Regions from separate parts of the Paenibacillus sp. RC73 genome, predicted to be linked through region 1. Evidence: riboswitches for the same ligand, from Rfam matches in the RefSeq annotation. Region 1 holds a riboswitch; the other holds the start of a gene.
The links. A riboswitch is a leader RNA that binds a small molecule or an ion and turns the genes downstream of it on or off. The one in region 1 is predicted to bind cyclic di-GMP.

Region 1 (3,425 bases):
ACCGGAGCAGAAAATCACGCAAATAAGTGAATACACTCTTTGTGTAATTTTGTACTTTTATGCTGTTATTTATCATATGATTTGCATATATTTACAGTACACTAATCAGCATAAAAAGAGTTCATATATCTCCCTCGTGCACCTACATATTTGTGAACAAAATCACAACATTGGACCCAATCTAATTTTCTTCACGATAAGCCTAATGAACTATTTCGATAGAACAAAGACCCATTTTTTTCAAAACGAAAGGATATGTGCGTTGGAAGGTGGAATGGGCATAGAATACCTTTAGCATCCTGTCCTGGATTTTATTCCAGAATTGAATTGAACCCATGGCATCTCCGAATTTTTTCAACATGATTTAACTTTTTCATATGGATGAATGAGTTAAAAATATGGAGGAAACGAGGCTGTTTTCACCATATTAGTACACCTGAATTCGAATGGAAAATAATTCAAAATATTATTCGCTACATGCATTTATGTGATGTGATAAAATAAATCGTATTAATAGGAAATCATGTGTAAACCACCATTTTATTTGTTAAACAAACAGTGATTAGCTTGATAAATTTGCTCTTTTGTAAAGGAATTGGACATGACAACAGACCAAAAAAACAACGGAAACGGGACCCCTTGGAGCAGCGATCCAGTCGTCATTGCATGTACTCCCTCCGCTTTTGCCAAGCGATCCCTTTTTTATATACAGGAAATAGGCTATTTCAAAAAAACATCTGTTTATGCCATGGAACGGAAGGAACTCACCTCGTTTCTGCTCGTTTTTACGTTATCAGGACAAGGGGAATTACTGTACCGGGAGAAAAAATACATATTGAAGCCTCATGATATGTTTTTCGTTAATTGTGAGGAATTCGTACAGTACAGCACCGCTGGTCATGAAGCATGGGAGTTTATCAGTGTAAATGTGTACGGCAATCTGATCGACAATTTCTACGAACAATTTGCCAAGCACAACAAGCCTGTAATATCACTCAACGATCCATGCACCATATTGGACAAGCTGCATTCCCTGTTATGCGTACAATCTGACAGAACTCTTTCTGCTGAGCTGCTTACATCCAGACTCATTGGTGAGTTGCTGACGTATATTTTGCAGCACCCCTATGATCATCCGTATGTAAACCAGGATACGATCACCGAGATACGCAAGGTTCAGCAATATTTGGATCGATCCTACAGTGAACGAATTACGCTGGATTCGCTGGCAGACATGTTTGAGTTAAACAAATTCAATCTCGCTAAAAACTTCAAGAAACAGATCGGATTTTCTCCTATCGATTATCTCATTAATGTCCGCATCACAGCGGCTCAAGGCTGGCTTAAAACCAGTGACGAATCCATTGTGGATATCGCACGGTTTGTAGGTATTCCCAACACCAGCCATTTTATCAACCTGTTCAAGGAACATGTCGGAGAAACCCCACATTCCTTCCGCAAAAAATGGGGGAATCGAACCAAACTATAAACTCATCTATCAGATGACTTTGTCGAAAAACAGAGAAAATCTAAGATTGTGCTTGCCTAATCAGAAGCCCAACTGATAGAATGATAGATATAGACTGTTCAGGATAAATGGCAAACCTGTCGAAAGGCAGGGACGCAAAGCTACAGGGCCTTCTTTTTAAGATGGCAGCCAGCTACCGGTTGGAGAGGCTTTTTGTCGTGTCTTTTTTTCCTGAAAAACTTTATACGATAATAGCAAACCTGTCGAAAGGCAGGGACGCAAAGCTATAGGGCCTTCTTTTTAAGATGGTAGCCTGGCCGCCGAAAGGAAGTTTTTCTATGAGGAAAATGTCATTTTTTTTAATAATTTTAGTTTTTTTGTTATCCATCCCCCTACATACGACAGCGTTTGCTGCCGAAAGTCAGGCATGGCTGAATCAAAACAACGTAAACCACGGTATTGTTAGTATACGTTATCCTGTCAAGTCCAATGTCAAAACCAAGATCGTAATTACCAAGGATGCGGAGAAATACTCTTATTATCTGAATTCGAGCAAATCTGAGGAAGCATTCGCTCTTCAAATGGGCAATGGCAATTATAACATTCGTTTATTGGAACAGCTAACTGGCAATCAGTATAAAGTGATAGGTGAAGAAACGGTCCAGTTAAATTTGAATGACAGTAAAACCATATACCTCAATTCTATTCAAAATATTGACTGGAGCGATACGAATCAGGCGATTCGGAAAGCCAAGGAATTAACCAAGGGTGCAACGACAGATGATGAAAAGGTGAAACGTATTTACGAGTATGTCATTAGTCATATTAAATACGATTCCAACCAGCCTTTCAACCTATCAACAGACTACCTTCCACAAATTGATCGTACAATAGTTTCGCAAAAAGACATTTGCTATGGATACGCTTCACTGTTCGCCGCCATGCTTCGAAGTGTGGATGTTCCAACGAAGCTGGTTATGGGTGAATCCTCCTATGTGAAAACTTACCACGCCTGGAATGAAGTCAATATCAACAATCAATGGGTTATCATTGACACTACAGTAGATGCCGCTCTAAAAAGCGGAAAACAGAAGTTTGCAATGGCCAAAGAACCCTCCAAATATACAAAAACAAAACAATATTAATTTTTTTTGTAGAAAGCCCTGATCACTGCGATCAGGGCTTTTTTCTATTCTTGTTGAGAAATTGTTGAGATAAGGAAGGTATTGTATATCTAGTCAGTCATTTAAAAACTAAGATGTTGAATATACTATTTCCGGGACAAGAAAGAGGGGGGAACCAAATCCGCCCGGGTACTTTCCATAATATTATGATGAATAGGAGACTTACTTAAGAGTATGAGAACAAAAATAAATGTAACGATCATTGTGCTATTGCTTATTTTCCAAAGCTTTTTTAGTGCAGCGCTGGCTTACGCAGACACTTCGACCGCGGCTGTACCAGAAAGCGCTGTAAGCGATACTGCGAATACAGTTATGGAAGATGTATACGGTATTCCGAACCCTGAACCATTAGAGGCACCTCCCAGCATAGCTCCCATGATTCAGGCAGCAGCCAGCTCAGTTCAAGCAGACAATATTTTAACCAAGCTGATCTTGACGGATGAAACCGGCCGTATCATTGATGCTGTGGATAATCCTGGCGTACGTGTGGACATTGGCGCAGCAGTCCAGCTGAGCTATGAATGGGAGATTCCGGACAATCAGTATAAAGAAGGCGATACCTTCACCTTTAACTTACCGGAACAATTTGAAATTTACACAGATATCTCGTCTCCGTTGATTTCAACAGATGGAGAGGTTGGTACTTTTACGGTAGATCGCCAAGGGAAAGTCATTATGACCTTTAACGATTACGTAGAGAATCATTCCAACGTAAGCGGAAAACTGCAAGTAAAAACCGAGTTCAGTAAGGAAGTTGCAAAAGGCAGCACAGA
Region 2 (3,425 bases), on a different contig from region 1:
CACTGCCTGTGCCGGAAACCCCGGCAATCTGAATGATACCGGACAGCTGATGATTTGAAAATACAGCCATTTGGGGAACGGCTTTGCCCGCATCCAAAATCCGTACACGGAATATCATCCCGTTGGGAGGAACCTGATCCAGCTTGTACTGGAGTGATAGTTCAGGATTCATGGACGCATTTAAACCGGGAGGAATATCTCCACTGCTGAGCAATACCGGAGCCGTTGTACTCTCTGCTATGGACATCGCTGACGATGCTCCTTTAGCAGACGACTCGGTGGAGGCCGCCGAAATATTGACATTGTCCTTACCGACCATACCTTTAAATTCTGCTGAAGAGTCATCCCGCTGACCGAGTTTCCATACCGGACTGGCCGCCGCTACTTTAATCGTCTGAAGTTCTTCACTCTTGGGAGGCGTATGAATAAACCAGGCGATCATCGCTATAGCTGCGACCCCCAGCAGCCCGGCCAATAATACTATATACCTTTGGGTCAACCATTTTTTCATCATTGTGCTCCACCCTCTCTCCTCAAAATTTTTGGCGGGGAAAGAGTATATATCAAGGAAGAAACAAAGCGTTGCCGGGAATTACCGCTTTCGCTTCATGCTGACTTTCCCACATCAGACGTGCCATTGCGTCGCCTTTTTCATCATAATATTCAACTTTCAAATCTGCCATTTTGCCTGCTTGCAAGGTAATGCTGCCCTTGCGTTCTGTCCAGCTTTGTTTGAACCAGCTATCAATAACCAGCTTGCCGTCTACCCATACACGAATGCCATCATCGGATATCGTGGTAAGCGTATAGGTCTCACTATATTGCGGCTTGATTTTGCCCGTCCAGCGGACCGAGAACTGATCAGCCTTCACCTCGGGATCAGGCGAGGCCGCACGCCAGTTATAATCCAGCTTACTGTCTGTACGAACCAAAACAGCGGTGCCGTCCAGATCCATGCTGTTAAAATATTCACCCCGCAGCCCGTTCACGTAGACCATATCCGGAACGGAAGGCGGGGCTGGTTTACTTACCACTGGCGGAGCCGGAGTTGGATCGTTTGGCCCCGTGTCCGGTACGGTCGGTAGCTCCGTCTCAGGTTCTTTCATCGCAGCTAACCCTTTTTTCACATCATCCCGCGTCAAGCTTGTCGAATCATTCATATAATCCTGAATCTGATCCGTCGTGTTATTTTCGGTCAGCATCTTGCCCCAGGTCATGGAATACACCCATTTTGGCTGAGCCTGCATCACCTCGGGACTGGGCACCTCACCGTGTTCCCCAATGGCAATCGGCTTATTCCGTGCCAGTCCGAGCAGTCCTTCGTAATGGCTTTGCTTAAAATCATGGTTGTAAATGTCTACAGCCAAAATATCCACTTTGTCATCCCCCGGATATTTCGGGGTATATGGAACAGTGTACGAATTAGGCGCGTTCGGACTCCATACCCACAGCAGATTGTTCAGTTGATGCGTGTTTACAAAACGGTCATACATGATATTCCAGAGCTGATTGAAATTGTTTTTGTTTCCCCACCAGAACCAGTCGCCGTTCATTTCGTGGTAAGGTCTCCATAATACTGGAACGCCTGCATCACGAAGCTGCTTTAACGATACAGCGACCTTATCCAGATCGGCAATGAGAAGATTATACTGCGTAGTACCCGGCGTCACGTATTTATTGAACTCCGCCTGGCTTACTTTCGCCTGCACATTGGCCCAAGTCAGTGGTTTACCCGGCAGCGGTTCATGATAAGTCATCGTAACCATTCCGCCAGCTCTACTCCAACGTATGGCGCTATCGATGACATTTTTACGTTGCGCTGCCTCCGTAGCGGCGGACTGGCCGGAGATGGCTCCCATCTCGTAGCCATGTACACCAGCATACGCCTTACTGATTTTCTGGACCTTGTTGCTTAATTCATCCGGACTTTCCAAATAATCATGTTGACCTGTGACCATCTTTTTTCCCGAGATGCTGATCAAATAGTTGTATAGTTCACGGGCCTCAGCAGAAGCGTCCGAATTAACAGGCTGTAATGTGGCAGCATTCGCCACGGACAGAGATTCACCAAAACCGGCGGGCAACAAGGAAAAAAGCATAACAACGGGGAGTACACTGCGTATCAATCGATACACAGGGGTAAAATAGGGGCTCACTCTCGCTCTTCCTTTCGGTAGCCAGGCTGCCATCCTCACGGAAGGCCCTTTAGCTTTGCGTACCTGCCTTTCAACAGGGCTGCGTTTATCGTGGAAGGAGTTTGGATTCCTTCTTACCCTAAGTATCGACTTTTTTTTACCAAAATTTAATAGGTCATGTTCATGAATTTACAGATTTTCGCGTATTTTCGACAGTTCGGGCTAAAAAACTTCATAAATGAGTCCTTTTTTTATCTTTCAGGATGGTTGCAAGATGCTCATTTATGAAATAAACTGGTGACGGGAAATTTCATCCCAATCCATGCAAAAACGGACAATATCCTCTTCGATCAACTCAGAACCTGTCTGTACCTCGATCAATTCCACATCGGTCACGGCTAAAATGCTATGCTTCGTCCCTTCTGGAATGCGAACCACATCACCAGCCTTCACCTTATGCAGCTTTTCATTCAAAATAATTTCCGCTTCACCGCTAATAATGGTCCAAATTTCACTCCGTTTGAAATGAAGTTGGTAGCTGATATTTTTGCCTTGCAGCACACGGATTCGCTTGGTCAATACCTCGTTGCCCTCGTCATACTTCACATAATCCACTACCCGATAATGACCCCAACGGCGCTCTTCGTACATTGGACGCTGATTATGAGCCTTGAGCACTTCCTTGATGCGCGGACTTTCCGCCTTATTGGTCACAAGGATGCCATCCGGGCTGGCAGCTACGATCAGATCATTCGTTCCGATGATCGCCACGGGGATATCCAGTTCGTTGATAAGGCTCGTATTGACGCAATCCTCCGTTACTACGCCTCTGCCCACTTGCTGATGGGACATTTCTTCCGTTAAGGTGTTCCAGGTACCTAAATCCTTCCAGAATCCATCATATGGAAGAACAACGATATCCTTCTCCTTCTCGACTACCTCATAGTCAAAGCTGATTTTTTCCAGAGAAGAATATTGCTTTTGCATTTCTTCATAGTTCAACGGCAATCCTTTGGATGCCAAGATATCGAGCAAGTAACCCAATTTGAATGCAAAAACCCCGCAGTTCCATAGAGCATTGCGTTCCATCAGACGCTCCGCCTGCTCCCGGTCGGGTTTCTCTTGAAAATGGCTCACTTCGCGGTAGCCTGTGCTACCTTGTGTGGCATCATTTTTAGGTATAATGTAACCATATTTCTCAGAAGGATAGGAAGGGACAACCCCGATTAACGCAAGCTTGCCTTCACTCTCCTGAAGAGTATGTTCCAACTGGGCAACTGTAGCAAAGAA

Region 2: another riboswitch for cyclic di-GMP. It lies ahead of ABH897_RS10895 (glycosyl hydrolase); the one in region 1 lies ahead of ABH897_RS23730 (transglutaminase family protein).

Annotation. Positions count from the first base shown of each region.
Region 1 covers NZ_JBIYCV010000013.1:43,413-46,837, reverse strand. Annotated here, with positions in the region: gene ABH897_RS23735 (AraC family transcriptional regulator) at 602-1,489, shown strand; cyclic di-GMP riboswitch class I at 1,589-1,669, shown strand; cyclic di-GMP riboswitch class I at 1,712-1,793, shown strand; gene ABH897_RS23730 (transglutaminase family protein) at 1,846-2,613, shown strand; gene ABH897_RS23725 (collagen binding domain-containing protein) at 2,827-3,425, shown strand, end outside.
Region 2 covers NZ_JBIYCV010000004.1:208,846-212,270, reverse strand. Annotated here, with positions in the region: gene ABH897_RS10900 (PD-(D/E)XK nuclease family protein) at 1-514, opposite strand, end outside; gene ABH897_RS10895 (glycosyl hydrolase) at 564-2,189, opposite strand; cyclic di-GMP riboswitch class I at 2,170-2,250, opposite strand; gene ABH897_RS10890 (sugar phosphate nucleotidyltransferase) at 2,418-3,425, opposite strand, start outside.